DNA from 2 places in the Paenibacillus sp. FSL H7-0357 genome. Region 2 is predicted to be linked to the other one. Evidence: a T-box and tRNA genes for the amino acid it is inferred to sense, from the RefSeq annotation. Region 2 holds a T-box; the other holds one or more tRNA genes.
The links. A T-box is a leader RNA that pairs with one kind of tRNA and senses whether it is charged. The one in region 2 lies ahead of H70357_RS26775 (valine--tRNA ligase), so its partner is inferred to be a tRNA-Val.
Positions count from the first base shown of each region.

Region 1: it encodes a tRNA-Val, which carries the amino acid that the T-box ahead of H70357_RS26775 (valine--tRNA ligase) is inferred to sense. The anticodon was not compared.

Region 1 covers NZ_CP009241.1:3,261,756-3,269,842, reverse strand. The annotation lists partial or broken gene H70357_RS14085 (aldo/keto reductase) at 256-504, opposite strand; gene H70357_RS14080 (helix-turn-helix transcriptional regulator) at 618-1,421, opposite strand; gene H70357_RS14075 (creatininase family protein) at 1,627-2,364, opposite strand; gene H70357_RS14070 (NUDIX hydrolase) at 2,605-3,087, opposite strand; gene H70357_RS14065 (NUDIX hydrolase) at 3,109-3,543, opposite strand; gene H70357_RS14060 (cupin domain-containing protein) at 3,711-4,247, opposite strand; tRNA gene H70357_RS14055 (tRNA-Val) at 4,384-4,455, shown strand; gene H70357_RS35295 (cyclic lactone autoinducer peptide) at 4,700-4,834, opposite strand; gene H70357_RS14050 (accessory gene regulator ArgB-like protein) at 4,837-5,361, opposite strand; gene H70357_RS14045 (hypothetical protein) at 5,354-5,983, opposite strand; gene H70357_RS14040 (copper amine oxidase N-terminal domain-containing protein) at 6,258-7,469, opposite strand; gene H70357_RS14035 (hypothetical protein) at 7,768-8,055, opposite strand.
Region 2 covers NZ_CP009241.1:6,051,534-6,059,620, reverse strand. The annotation lists gene H70357_RS26785 (glycosyltransferase family 4 protein) at 1-1,218, shown strand, start outside; gene H70357_RS26780 (LysM peptidoglycan-binding domain-containing protein) at 1,357-2,775, shown strand; T-box leader at 2,995-3,279, shown strand; gene H70357_RS26775 (valine--tRNA ligase) at 3,453-6,089, shown strand; gene H70357_RS26770 (bifunctional folylpolyglutamate synthase/dihydrofolate synthase) at 6,095-7,471, shown strand; gene murC (UDP-N-acetylmuramate--L-alanine ligase) at 7,479-8,087, shown strand, end outside.

The DNA of each region.
Region 1 (8,087 bases), 2.8 Mb from region 2:
TTTCTATAGCCCGGTTGATATCGTAAGGCTGTAGAAAAAAACGGCTGTACCGCAAAAGACCACTGTATTCCTCATGCTTTCTCTAATTCTACTGGTTATCCAGGTTAATTCTGGCTAGGAAACCGCCCGCCGGCTACTGCCCCCTTCGGTGAGATGTTTTCGATTTGGGCAAGCTGTGAAGTCGTGCAGCCTTTTTGTACAGCCATCGCTTCAATCAGGGAGACGACTTCAAGGTTTTTAGTGAGTATGCGTCACCCCGAATTTGGTCGCAATTACAGCCTTATCCCTGCGCCCTTTAAGCGCCCGCCCCAGCAGCTTCTCATTACCTCCGAAACGCCCCAGCAGGTATTCCTCACCATAAAGATCTGCTGTATCAAAAAGTGTCACACCCAGCTCCAGCGATCCCCGGATCGTATCTACCGATTCTTCATTGTCCGGCATCATCATGGTTCCGAGGCCCAGAGCTGACACTTCCAGCCCTTCGTTTCCCAGTTTTCTTGTCACATATGTAGTCCCTCTTTTCTATAGATTAAAATAAATGAACATGCACTTATTCTAATCAGCCCTAACAAAAGCAACCACAGTATGTTTATGCTAGTAAGATCATTACCAGGCTGTCAATCCTTAACCGGTGTATACACGCACACATGCAGATCGGGATGATCGGTTGGACTTGCAAAGGAATGAATGTCGTAGGCAACCGTCTTGTCATCACCAGCAGGAGTTTGGATGTAAACCCGGTTTACAGTTTTGAGCTGGATGTTGTGCAGCTTCCATATGTCCGCAAACTCCCTGCTCTCCACACACAACTGCTCGACGATATCCTGAAACCATGGATCTTCCGGATGCTTATCATAGTAGGTTCTGAACACGGCAACTGAATGCAGAGTGAACTCTTCCCAATTGATCATACGGCGGCGAAGCCCGGTATCCAGAAACAGCAGCCGGATCATCAACCGTTCAGCATCAGGTATTGCGTCAAAATCAATCAGCATCTTCGCTGCCTCTTCATTCCAGGCAAGAACCTCGGATCTTTCATTGCTGATGAAAGACGGATAGGGCAGCTGCCCGATGATTTCCCTCCACTGCGGATTAAGCGTTGTACTAATAGAAGAAACAGCTGCACGCTCATGTGGATTCCAAAGCTCGAACAGATGTTGCTGCTCATCCGGCGTCAGCTGCAGCGCCCTCCCGATGTTCTCGATGATATCTCTGGACGCGGTTACTTCTCTGCCCTGCTCCAGCCAGGTATAATAAGTTGCACTGACACCTGCCAGCATAGCAACCTCTTCCCTTCGGAGTCCCGGCGTTCTTCGTAGGCTATAGGATGCTTTAAGCCCTGCCTGTTCCGGCTGAAGCCGGTTTCGGCGCGATTTCAGATAATCGCCGAGCGTTTTGGCTTTACTATTCTCATTAAGCATACACAACCTCTTCTCACTGAATCATTACGATCCATTTTAGCTTAACATGTTCCATACTTAAACCTTTGTCCGTGCTTGCTATCCCTTAAAACGGATGTTCATCATTGATCAAGCCTGCGCGTTACGTGTCCCCACAGCGTCAGAATAAAAAAAGTGCCCGAACAGTCATAAACACGACTGCTGCGGACACACTTTTGTGCAACTTTTACTGAGCTAGAGCAATTTCCTGCAGCATTGCTGCAATGGCTTCAACGGAGCCGTTCCACAGCTTCTCGCCAAGATCCCTACTGGCATGGGTTGGGTCACCTATAACGCCTGTTGTGGAGTATTTGCCAAAATCCAGATTGGGATCATCCCATTCCGGTTCACTGCTGCCAGGATTAAAGATCTGCGCTTCCCTAATATCCTCAGGATGTTTATAAAGTCCCAGCGAAGTAGTGAAGCTGTCTGCATGACCACCCGGAATGTCGGGATCAGCATGCCTGCACCAGATCTCATGAAACGGATGGTGGGGAATATCGACCTTGGCTTTCCCCTCATATTCCTGATTGAACCTTACTGCCACATTGCCCAGCAAGTGACCGCCGCAGCCGCGAAAAATAACCAGCTGTCTAAAGCCTTGGTCCACCAGGGAAGTCAGAACAGCGTATATTACATCTTCATAAAGCTTCTGCGGAATATCGATAAAGCCGTATCCAAAGCTGCGGTGCTCCGGCGTAGGTCCAAAAGGAATTGTCGGTATCACCAGGGACTTGACTCCATATCTCAGCTTGGCCTGCTGCGCTGCTTCAATGGACAGTTCTGTGGCCAGCCATGTATCAAAATCAACGGTGGAGTGTGGACCCTGCTGCTCCGTACAGCCCGTCGGAATAATTGCCAGATAACCTTCCGCTGCTTTTTCTTTAATTTCCAAAAAGGTGAGCTTTCCGTATTCGACTGTCATTTGAATTTCCCCTTAGGTTGTCTAATAGTAAATAGTCGAAGCGAGGTGTTTGTTTATGCGCAGATGTTCATTGTGGCTGCCCCTCCTAACCTTTCTTGCCGCAGGCCTTCTTCTGGATTTCCTGATCTATAGCCTTAACAAGAAACGAAGACAGCGCTTTAGCGACATCTGACCCTGAACGAGAAAAGAAGGCTAGCTGCAGCCATCGAAGTGAAGAATAATAGGATTTCTATGCTGGTTCTATATCTTCCGTTTCAGCGAGACGGCAAACTCCGGTTTGGTCTCATAGGCCATGTAGGATACTGTCCCTGCAAAATCCAAATAAGCCTGATAACGCGTGCGGATCGCCGGGCTTGTGATCTTATCCAACACAAGCTCCTTAGCCACCCAGCAGCTTTCCGACGTTTCCTCTGAAACGGCAAGTTCTCCGCCCACCGGCTTACATACATAATCCAGCATTACTTTCGTCGGAACATCGGTGATGCCGTCATGCCATTTGTACATTCCCGTATTCGAATACACTCCGATCAGGTGAGAGACCTCGGTATCTATTCCGCTTTCTTCCTGGATCTCCCGGATGAGCGCATCCATCAGATTCTCTCCGGCCTCCACTTGCCCCCCGGGGAACACCCAGCCACCATGAAATGTTTTGACCAAAAGCACTTCTCCCTGCTCATTCTCCACGATCCCGCCGACAGCCACAATATGAGTTGGCATAGCCATGTTATTGACCTCCCATGATCTTTATAATTGAATATTGCACTGCTCAGCAAATTCATTGACTTTGGACAGCAACGCAGGATAGATCATCGGATAGGTTAACTCTTCCGGTACCTCCGTGAACCCGCATATTTCTTCCATTTCATAAGCCGGCAATTGTCCGAACTTATTAACGGTGGCCAGGTAGAGCTTTCCGAAACTATCCGGCATTGACTCTCCGGTAACCGAATAAATACTTATTGGAAATAACGTATAGTCTTCCGCTCCTGTCTCTTCATACAGTTCTCTTGCCGCTGCTTCATCAGACGTTTCATTCTCGTCAATATGTCCACCTGCAAATTCCCATGTGGTCTGTCCACGCTGCCGAGCTAATATCCACTGCTTATTATGCCTAACGATAATAACGACGTAGGTTAGATTTTCTTCCTTTATTCCCGTCTCGTGTATAGTAACTTTCATTCACAAACATCTCCTTAGACGGCAAAACCGATAGAGTTTTGGTGGATTACCGGATGTGACGTTCCTATTATCTCTGGTTTAAACTATGTATAGAATCCCTTGATATTTTTCCCAACAGCTTCATCCATTATATAATAGAAGCATTCATAAGTCCGTCGGGAAAAGAATCACTCACCACCGTCTTCTCCCCGCTTCTCCTCACCCTTGCCCTGAGCGTTCAATTGCGCCCATATCTCCCGGGTCAAATGTTCACCTTTATAATAGTCCACCCTATTCTCCGTTTCATACAGCTCCTCATACGGCAAAATATTGATTTTCCCGGAGTCAGGGTATTCCGCAACATCCAAGCCGTTATTCGTCCGTAAATCGAGATAGCGGCAAGGCGTCTCTGTATGATTAAACAGCTGATGCGCACCTGATGGACCGGTTTCGAAAAATATCGTATCCCCCTCATGGACTTCCTGTAACCCGTCGGGAGTTCTTAACATAGCACTGCCCGTCAAAATCACAAACAGCTCTTCAGCATTTCTATGAAAGTGATACGGATACGAGTACTTGCCCGGGTCCAATGACCGGATATCAAAAATCAAATGCTTCGATCCTACCATCCCCGCCAGCTTCTCGCTGGTGTGCCAAGCAAATTCCGGAACCGGAGACTGCCTTTGTTTAAAAGAGATGTTCTGTTCATTGAAAATGGTCGCCATGGAATTACTCCCTACGCATAAGTTATTTTAATCCGAGCATAGAGACTATGGAGCAAGTTGTAAGTGAGTAAATTCATATCCCGTGAAAAAAACATTGCCATCCCCTCACATCCTGTGGTATTATAAATTTCGTTGCAGGACGGTAGCTCAGCGGGAGAGCACTATCTTGACAGGGTAGGGGTCATGGGTTCGAACCCCATCCGTCCTATACTGCATCACTACGTAAAACTCCTTATTTTATAAGGAGTTTTTCTTTTTCTATCCCCCACTCGCATTGGGGATGGAATTTTTCGCTTATAAAAACAACCACTCATGTCAGAGTGGTTGTTTTTATAATATTTTATTGACTTCTTTGTATCCTTTTTCAGAAAGGAAACACTTTTGCTCGACTCCCGGTAATGCCTTTTGGGTCTTGATTCACGGATATGATACTCAAACGGATCACTCCAGTATTATTTAAGTAGTTCTTCTGGAACCTCAGGTTGATGCACATACAACGCACTATTTGTATTTGCAATGAATAACGCTACCATCGATAAGCATGTCGCCAAACCAGACACGATTCGAACATTCGCTTTTTTCAACATTTTTACTTCACCTCCTTTCTGGCAATTAATAGACTTAGAGATTGAGCAAAATAACTCACGGCTATAGCAGATGAACAAATTATGACATTTGTAGCAACCAAGACCAGACCGATTATTTTAAGCTTCGGATAGTGACGCTTGGGAATTCTAGTCTGCTTTTCAATCCCAATAGGCGCTAACCACAAGATGATCAAAAAACTGATTGCATTCATAACCTGTACAACTAATAAATTTACGTTAATAAACGATAGCACAGTAAACAACGTCGTAGTAAATATGACACATGCTACACCCGACTTAAGGTGAACACCGCCCGACGATTGCCGTAGTAATGCAAAAGAAACTAATATCGTTAAAGCTTCAGAAAAATTACCTGTGAGCAAAGATATAGCAAGTGTAATGACGATGATAAAAACAACATTTAGCACAACCTCTAATGCATACTTTAGAACCGCTTGCGATGCGGGGTGATCAGGAACAACTTTTTTTATGTTGTAGGCTATCCTCTGAGATATACGATCAATCATTTTCTTTTTCCTTCCCGGTAGAGTAATAGATGAAGAAAATTGAGATCATTAAAAAGAACAATATATTCAAATAAATTTCGTTGTAATATAAAAGAATTGAGATTCCAATTAAGAAAATTATGATGATCGTCGTTAAAAAAATATCTTCTAATTTAAAACGAAGTTTCTCTATGTCAAAAGTAAAGCCTTTTCCTTTTCTGTAGTAGTGCCAAAAAAAGGAGCAAATAACTACGGAGGTGAGTACTTGTAATATGTATCCATTGCTTTTATTCCCTTCTATTGCTCCTATTGAACCGAATAAGATAAGTACAATAACAGTTTGTATGACTGCAAAAATAGCATATCCTGATATAGTTGCAATAACGGACAGTATGAGGGGCATCCTAACAACTGCAGCAAAGAATAATATGAATATTACTATCAATATTAAAGGTGCGATATTGCTCATATCAAGCTCTTTCCTCACCAAATAGCTCTGCAAATTTATAATTAAAGTAACAAACAAGGCTTGCCAAGCATGATGTTTCCACTTGAATCTAAAGAGCGACATAATCAAATAATAAATAGACATGAGTTCAATAGTAGAAAAGAACATGAATAGCATTGGCTCCCATGGCAACACACAACACCGCCTGACATTATTTTCATTCAATGCATTAATTATAAATCCGAAATAGAGTTACCGTATACTACTTATTTACTACGAAATAGGTCCGCTTCCTCATGATAATTGATTGTTACAATATACTCGCTCCTACAAGATATCCTGGAATACACGTCTGAAGCGAAGAAACCCCGCCAGCTCAAAAAGCCCGGCGGGTTATCATATCATTTGGTCAACCATACAAAACCAAGACGGATAAGCTGAACATCAAATATCCATTCAAGAATGGCGTTTATCCATTGAGAGCATCATTTATATATTGAACAAACAATTTGTCCGAGAACAGAACAACCTTATTGTCCTTCGTCAGCATATATATGCTTTTAGCACCCGCGCTTACATACGCAGTAGTCACATAATAATAGGGATTATTTGCCCCTACAAAACACACTTCGATAACATAGTAATTTTGCTTATTGATTGTCTTAATCTCACCATCATCCATAAGATTAGGTTCATTTCCAAGAAGGGATCTAACTTTTTTATCAAGAACTTCTAAAGCTTTTACTCTCAAAGAAACAGCATTCATATTTTCTGAGAAAGCTTTGTCAGAGAAACCTACAACTTGATGGTCTTTATTCAACATGAGGAAAGTTTCTCCATCTACACTGACATACATAGTGGTAACAACATAAGAGTTAAAATATTTTTCATCTCCTATTTCAACATTAAAAGCGTAGTATTTGTTCCCGTTGATGATTTTAATCTCATCGTTGTCGTCAATAGTTAGTTCCTGTGACTGAGATTCTATCTTTGCTTCCAAAACTTCAAGGGCATTACTTCGAGATATACTTTGAAAAGCTCCATCAGAAATAGAATAATAAAGCACTTCACCGTTGTACTTATCAACAAGGTACACACCGTTATTGTAACCGTCCAGATTAACGCTATAGTATCTTAGAAGCTCCTGCCCCTTGATTTTTGCTGTGCTGTTGTCTCCATCTATAAGGTACTTAGCTTTTTGTAATGCTTCAGCTTGCGTTGTAACTACCTCACTAGCCGCATGCTTCGATTCGATAGCTACGGTCTTCCAGACATCTTTCCATACCACATCTGTATTCATTCCTTTGGAAATTAACTCAATGGGCACCATCATGGTATTGTTGATGTTCTGCGGCGGAACCTCAAGAGCAAGCTTCTTCCCGTTCGTATAGGCCGTTTTTTGCCCCAAAGTAAAAGAAACCTCGAAGGAAGCGCTTTCGATCACAATTGGCTTCTTAGCAGACTGGAATTTAATAGTAGCATTTAAAGCTTCACTGACAGCACGCATAGGTACCATTACCCGGCCATTTTTATAAACGGCTGGCTGGTTCATATTTAAAAGCTGACCATTCACCATTACTTTGATTGTCTGATTCATGTCGGCGTGCACATAACTACCTGTGCCAGTTGAAGCCAAAATCAAACACATGATAAATAGCATTCTTTTTACTATATTTCTCATTACGAAAACTCCTTTGTTTCAAAATGATTGACTATGTGTATGTATAATATTTTGCCTAGTGCTTGTATGGTTCTCGTTCACTATTGATCAGCTCATACAACTTCTAAATAATATCGCAAAGACTCCTCATATTTTCTGATCCGTTTATTTTGCGCTCCCTCCCCCTAATTGTTCAATAAGCATACAAAATGTGCCAATATACGTCAAAGAATAAACAAAAACAAACCCGTCAGGACAAGCCCGGCGGGTTATGATACACATGCTCTACATTCAAATCTATCTATTGTTGTTTTTAAAACTAGAAATCTGCAGTAGCAATTTGAATTGAACCTGCAGCAGGACCAGCAGCTGTGGCCTGGAGAGCAGCTGCCAACAGCAAAGCAACTTCCAGCGTGAGGCTATTGACTGGAGGTATTTCATAAGTGATAACAGGAGCATTAACACGTGTAACTACAAGAAGGATCGGAAACGGACCGTTGTTATTAACGGTAATTGTAGCATTTGCTCCATTGTTCAAGTTTTCAAAATAAGATTTACCAACATTGGTAGCCAGAGAGTAAAACTGCTGAGGTAAGAGAATCGACATAAGAATCACCTCCTAGAACTAGATATAGTATT
Region 2 (8,087 bases):
CTCGATCCTCAGCGGTTTCCGCATCTGTACCTGGAGCATGGCATCTTCAGTTTTGAAATTGGCCGTTATGTGTTTGAGGCGGGAGCGTCTGTGCTCGGCCTGGAGGACTATGATCTCATCCACACCCAGGATCCCATCTCCACTTACGCGCTGCGGCGGGTGATGAAAAATCGGGTGCCGCTGGTGTCCAGCATTCACGGGGCATTGGCCCGGGAGTCGTATTACGAGTATAAGGGGATTGAACCGGAGCTTACGAAGGAGAAATATGAGAGCCGGCCGATTTGGAGCTATTTCCGCCGGATTGAGCAGCTTGGCGCACATGCCGCCGATCTGATCCTGGTCTCTTCAAAATGGATCGGTCAACTGGTGAATGAGCTCGGCGTCACTCCGGAGCGGATTCATACGCTGCCTTACGGGATCAACCTGGAGCAGTACAATGACAAGGCGGCATTGCCTTCCCCGGTACAGCTTGGCGGGGGACATAAAGTTATTATGTACGCCGGCCGTTTCGAGTACATCAAGGGCGTGCATGTGTTGATCGGCGCACTGGGTCTGGTGCATCGCAGCCGTCAGGACTGGGTCTGCGTCTTAGCCGGGAGCGGTAGTCTCCTGGAAGAGCTGAGATCACAGGCGGCAGCGCTGGGGATTCAGGGACATCTGTTGTTTGTGGGTAATTTGGACAATATCCCGGCCACGTTGCAGCAGGCCGATATCTATGTGCAGCCCAGCCTGCAGGATACGCAGCCCTACTCGGTCACAGAAGCCCAGCTTGCCGGTATTGCACCGATTGTGGCTGGGACGACGGGGATGCCGGAAATGGTTAAGCACGGGGAAACAGGCTGGATCTTTCCTGCGGAAGATTCAGGGGGGCTGGCGGAGCTGCTGCTTCTGCTGCTAGGTGATGATGAACTGCGCGGGCGGACAGGAAACCAGGCGAGAAAATGGGCGGTCCGTTGCCGCTCGCTGGATGTCATGGCGGAAGGAACGCTTAAGGTGTACCGCAAAGCGGTGGGAAAGCAAGCCTTGTGTAGAGGGGGGACCGGAGGCGAAATGCTGGCGGTGGAAAAGGAAGCCGGAGCGATTCAGGGAGCTTTTCATCCGGCTGATTTGCTGGGCAGCGTTACCCCCGGCAATCCACTGGTACCGGTTCTGCGGAGCAGGCTGCCGCTGGATTATTCCGTTCCCGATGCCCGTATTTTTGGTTTTGACAAGCAATAAGAGACGGCCGCTCTGATGAAGTGTCCAAAGTTGTCATGCCTTTCTGATTGAAGCATATACATGAGAGGAGTAACATTTTGGGCTTATGCTCTGGGCTTGTCTCGGGGTTAGATTATGCCAAGAAGGAGGACATTTCCCGTGTTTGACCAGTCCCACGGTTTGCGGTTTGATATTTATGAACGCATCCACCTTTCGGAAGAACTTCCGGGAATCGCTGAACTGGAAGAGGTGGAGCTGATTCCGGAAATCCAGGTGATTCAGCGGGAGGACCGGGCCGAGCTGTACGGACAGCTTCTGCTCACCGGACTCTACCGGGGTGAGAATGACCGGACGGAACGTCTGGAGCATGCCATTCCTGTTGAAATCACAGTACCGCTGACCCGGGTCAGCTCACTTGAAGACATAGGGGTGGAGATCGAGAATTTCGATATCGACCTGCTTACGATGCGTACGGTCAATATAACTGGTGTACTCTCGCTGCGGGGAATCGGGGGAGCGGAGACGCAGCCCGCCTGGCAGCAGGAGGAGTACACGGCAGCTTATTCACCTGACGAGGAAAAACAGGCCACGGGGGTTAGGGTAGAGGCCAAGGAGCATGAGAACGATGCCTTGTATGAAAACTCAGTGTGGACTTATGGCGAAGGCACCGCAGAGAATTTCGCTGAGGAGCATGAGTTTGCCCACAGTGGCCCTGAAGCTGCTGTGAATCCGCTGTTTTTGGAAGGCACTGTGTTCACCCACCAGCCTGCTGCATCCCCACCGGCCCAACAGAAGGACAAGGAAGTGAAGGTGCGGACACACAGCTTTGATAGCCCGCAGGGGATATCAGCAGCCGGAACCGCGAACAACGAACCTGTTTCGGGTCACTTCTTCGGGGCACAAGGGAGAGCGGAGCAGGCCGTCCCGGCCGATGGAAATCAGGCTGGCTATACAAATCCCTTTAACAGTTCTGACATTGCCAAAGTATCAGGCACCGAAAGTTCAGGCAGCACAAAGGACATTTCGGATGCTGCCGCTGAGAATACAGCCGCGGAGGTGCATGCGTCCCATCAGGAAGAAGAGGATTTCTCTGCTGAAAATGGGGACTATGCGGCACTTTTTGCTCAGGATAGCTCCGTATCTCACGCTGATCAGGAGAACGCGGGCGAAGGCGTGATCTCTAAGGAAGCAGCACCTCCGCAGGAGGAGAAGCCGGATCTCAAGGTTGCCCTGGGAAGCAAGAGAGAAGAAGATATTCCCGCGAAGGAGCATCTTACCTTCTCTTCCCTGCTCAGCTCCAGCCGCTCCCGCAAGGAACAGGAGGAGCTTATCGCCGAGGATACAGCTGCGGCGGCGCCTGTTCCGGACTCCGGCCGTGACGGGGAATGGAAAAGCCGCTTTATCGGTGGCTTAAACGGCAAGGATCTGTTCCGTAAAGTGCGTCTCTGCATTGTCCAGCGTGAAGAAACAATCGATACTATAGCGGAGAAATATCAGCTCAGTGCAAGAGAGCTTGTCATGTACAACCGTCTTTCCGGTCAGAATGTGGAGGAAGGCCAAGTTTTGTATATCCCTTAAGAGATGCCGGCAGGCGCATCGGTGTCAGAATCCCGATCGGATGAGATCGGGATTTTTGTATTTCTGTCCTCTGAGCTGAGATTAAGGATGAACACCAGGGGTTCGAATCAGGCGAAGGAGGCTAATTTTAGAAATGGGCGGTATAAGTCCCGCAGTTTGTGTGTATGCTGGTTGACTAGGAATAGTACTAAATGTATTATTGGATTAAGTAAATTCTTAATAAAGACTGGGAACGGGAAGAGTAGGCGGTCAGCCCTTCAGAGAGCGGAACTATAAATTGCTGTGAGTTTCCGCAGGATGCAGCCACCGAAGTCGCCCCGGAGTTGCCCCTCTGAGCTTGTCTTCAGATTCATGAAGCACAGGTTAGGAAGTGGCCGGTTGCAGCCGTTATCTGCGTGAGTGTCGCGCTAAGTTTCCGGAACCTATGGGACCGGAACGGTGGTTTATTTTTTATTGGCGCGAAACAAAGGTGGTACCGCGAAAGAATGGCCTTTCGTCCTTTGAGACGAAGGGCCTTTTTGTATTTTTTTTCAGAGGTCCAGCTTCAGAGATACATCTACCAATGCTACTTAAATGGAGGGTTTAGAATGGCTGATCACAACAAAGCGGCGGCAGAGCTGCTGAAGCCGCAAGATCCGGCACAGGATGCTGCTGCCGACAATAGCGCAAAGAGCGATATGCCGACTACATATGATCCGAAGGCGGCTGAACAGAAATGGTATGCCTACTGGATGGAGAAGGAGTTCTTCAAGGCTGGAATGCGGCCTGAAGCAGAGCCTTACAGCATTGTAATTCCACCGCCAAATGTAACCGGGATGCTGCACATCGGGCATGCGCTCGATTTCACGCTGCAGGATATCCTGATCCGTACCAAGCGGATGCAGGGCTTCGATACCCTTTGGCTCCCGGGAACGGACCATGCTGGTATTGCTACCCAGACCAAGGTGGAGCAGAAGCTGCGCCAGCAGGGCCTGTCCCGGCATGATCTGGGCCGCGAGAAATTCCTGGAGCAGGTATGGGAGTGGAAGGACCAGTATGCCAACACCATTCATGAGCAGTGGGCCAAGATGGGCCTGTCCCTCGACTATTCGCGCGAGCGGTTCACTCTGGATAAAGGGATGTCCAGCGGTGTACGCCAGGTATTTGTGGAGTTATACCGTAAAGGACTGATCTATCGCGGCAAGCGCATTATCAACTGGGATCCGGCAGCCCGTACCGCTTTATCCGATATTGAAGTTGAGTACAAAGAAGTTAACGGTCACCTGTACCACCTGCGCTACCCTCTTAAAGACGGCAGCGGATTCATCACCGTAGCAACGACACGTCCGGAGACGATGCTGGGCGATACGGCGGTAGCGGTGCATCCGAAGGATGAACGCTATCAGGATCTAATCGGCAAAACGTTGATCCTTCCGGTCATCGGCCGGGAAATTCCGATTATCGCCGATGATTACGTAGAGAAAGAATTCGGCAGCGGCGCGGTTAAGATCACTCCGGCCCATGATCCGAATGACTTTGAAGTTGGCCTACGCCATAACCTTCCGCAGATCAATGTGATGGACGAAGGCGGCATGATGAACGAGGAGGCAGGTCCTTATCAGGGACTGGACCGCAGCGAATGCCGCAAAGCGATTGTTGCTGATCTCAAAGAGCAGGGCGTTCTGATTTCGATTGAGGACCATCTGCATCAGGTAGGACACAGCGAGCGTTCCGGCGCAGTGGTTGAGCCATATTTGTCCACCCAGTGGTTCGTGAAGATGCAGCCGCTGGCCGAAGCTGCCATCACTGCACAGAAGAACGGCGAAGGTGTTAATTTTGTACCGGACCGTTTTGAGAAAACATATTTGAACTGGATCGAAAATGTGCGTGACTGGTGTATTTCCCGCCAATTGTGGTGGGGCCACCGTATCCCGGCCTGGTACTCTGAATCTACAGGTGAAGTGTTTGTAGCATATACGGAAGAGGAAGCCCGCGAAATCAGCGGACTTGATGATCTGAAGCAGGATGAGGACGTTCTCGATACGTGGTTCAGCTCCAATCTGTGGCCGTTCGCTACACTGGGCTGGCCGGATGAAAGCAGCAGCGACTATCAGCGGTTTTATCCGAACAATGTCCTGGTTACCGGCTATGACATCATTTACTTCTGGGTAGCGCGCATGATCTTCTCCGCGCTGGAGTTCACCGGTAAGAAGCCGTTCTCCGATGTATTCATGCACGGCTTGGTGCGCGATGCCGAAGGACGTAAGATGTCCAAGTCGCTCGGCAACGGGATCGATCCGCTGGATGTTATCGAGCAATATGGTGCAGATGCTATGCGTTATATGATTTCGACAAGCAGCACAGCCGGACAGGATCTGCGTTTCCGCATGGAGAGGGTAGAGCAGGCGCGTAATTTTGCCAATAAGATCTGGAATGCCTCGCGCTTTGCACTGATGAATCTGGAAGGCGTGAATTTTGCAGATATTGACATTACAGGTGAGCTTAGTACGGCGGACCGCTGGATTCTGCATCGCTTGAACGAAACTTCTCGTGATATTACGCGTCTAATTGACTCGTACGAGTACGGCGAGACCGGCCGCCTCTTGTATAACTTCATTTGGGATGATCTGTGTGACTGGTACATCGAGTTCGCGAAGCTGTCGCTTTATGGGGCTGACGCTGCTGCCAAAGCGAAGACGCAATCGGTGCTGGCCTATGTGCTGGACCGTACGCTGCGCCTGATTCACCCGTTCATGCCGTTCATTACCGAAGAAATTTGGCAGCATCTGCCGCATGAAGGCGAAACGATCACCCTGGCGGAATGGCCTAAATATGATGCAGCGCTTGAGAATCCGCAGGCAGTGGCAGAAATGACCCTGCTGATGGACATCATTCGTGCGGTTCGTAATATCCGCGCCGAGGTGAATGTGCCGATGAGCAAGAAGGTTGAGCTGATCATCAAAGCCGGAAATGAAGACACCTTGAGCATCATTACCCGCAACGACAATTACATCGGACGCTTCTGCAACACATCTTCGTTCGAAGCAAGCCTTGATCCGCAGACACCGGATAAAGTCATGTCCGCAGTAGTTACGGGCGCAGAGCTTCTTCTGCCGCTGTCGGGGCTGATCGATATTGAGCAGGAAATTATCCGTCTGGAAAAAGAAGTTCAGAGTCTGAACAGCGAAGTAGAGCGCGTGGAGAAGAAGCTCGGCAATCAGGGCTTCGTGGCCAAGGCGCCGGCAAAAGTCATCGAAGAGGAACGTGCAAAGCAGGCGGACTATTCCGCAAAACGCGAGAAAGTGCTCGCCCGCATCGCAGAGCTGAGAGGATAAGGGATATGGAAGAGATCATCGGGGGCGGCGGTACCGCTCCCTTAAGTTCCTATACAGAAGCGGTAGAGTGGATCAACAGTCTAATTCCTTTCGGCATTCGTCCGGGTCTGGAGCGGATTGAGCTGCTGATGGAGAAGCTGGACCATCCGCACCGCAAGCTGAAATTCATTCACGTGGCGGGGACGAACGGAAAGGGCTCGACCTGCGCTTTTTTGACCAGTGTGCTGATCCAGAGCGGTTACAGCGTAGGGACCTTTACTTCGCCCTATATCACCAAGTTCACTAACCGTTTCCAGTACAATGGGACGGATATTCCCGAAGATACTTTGCTGGAGCTGTCGAATAAGCTTCGTCCGCTGGTACAGGAAATTGCAGACAGCGAGCTTGGTTCACCGACGATGTTCGAGGTGGCCACAGCGCTGGCGATTCTCTACTTCGGGGAGGTCTGTTATCCGGATGTAGTCGTATGGGAGACGGGGCTTGGGGGAAGGCTGGATGTAACAAACATCGTGACACCTATTGTGTCCGTGATTACGAATGTCGGACATGATCATACCGATGTGCTGGGAGATACGCTGGAGGAAATTGCCGGTGAGAAGGCCGGAATTATCAAACCGGGTGTTCCTGCAGTCAGCTGTGTGAGCCAGCCGGAAGCGATAGCGGTGCTTAAGGCCAAAGCGGCAGACAGCCGCTCTACCCTCTATCTGGCCGGAGAAGATTTCAGCTATGAGCTAGCCGGAATCAAAGACGGCGTGCAGAGCTTTAACTTTAAGGGTCCCTTCCGCTCCCTTGAGATCGGCATTGCCATGAAAGGCGAGCATCAGCTCAGCAATGCGGCCGGGGCCATGATGGCGCTGGAGGTTCTGCGGCAATATATGGCCTTTATGCTGGAGGATGAGGATGTGCTGGAGGGTTTCCGAAGCACATTCTGGGCTGGAAGGCTGGAAGAGGTAAGTGCTTCTCCGCGCATTGTACTGGATGGGGCGCACAACCCCGAAGGTGCGGAGAGCCTGGCCAAGAGCCTTCCGCAGTTTTATAAATACGGTAAATTAAATTTGCTCATGGGGATGCTGGCAAATAAGCATCATGAGTCATACTTCAAGCATATACTGCCTATAGTGGATACGCTCATCCTGACCGAACCGGATTTCCGGAAGAAAATGGACGCGGAAGATCTGCAGGCCATCGCAGAACGTCTGCGTGAGAAATATGCTAAAGAAAACTTAAAAATCATAGTAGAACGTAATTGGGGTAAGGCGCTGCAACTGCTGCAATCGATCACAGCGGAAGACGACCTTGCTGTCGTGTCCGGAACGCTGTATTTGATTTCTGATGTACGAAGTACGCTTTTGCAGCAACCCGATTCTGAAAAAGGCTGGTGACGAACTGTTGGATACTACTGAACGTGTGCATTTTATAGGGATCGGCGGCTACGGAATGAGCGCGATTGCCCGGGTGATGCTGGAAATGGGATATACGGTTACGGGCTCCGATGTGGCAGCTCAGGAATTAACCGAGAAATTGATTGCCAAAGGTGCCAAAGTCTATATTGGACATACTGCGGAACAGGTTAAGGGTGCAGATCTGGTTGTTTATTCTACGGCACTCGCAAGTGATAATGTGGAATGGGTAGAGGCGGAACGTCTCAAAATCCCGGTTCTACACCGCTCGCAGATGCTGGCCAGGCTGCTGAATGAACGCAAAGGGGTAGCTGTCGCCGGCGCGCACGGCAAAACTACCACCTCTTCGATGATCGCGCTGATCATGGAAGATTGCGGAGTGGACCCGACCTATATTATTGGTGGAGAGATTATGAATGTCGGTACGAATGCGAAGGCAGGACAAGGGGAATTTGTTGTGGCCGAAGCGGATGAAAGCGACGGCTCGTTCCTGCAGTATCATCCTTGGCTGGGGATCGTAACGAATATTGAAGCGGACCATCTGGAGAATTACGGTGGGGACTTCGGCCGCCTGAAGGCCGCTTACGTGCAGTTTATG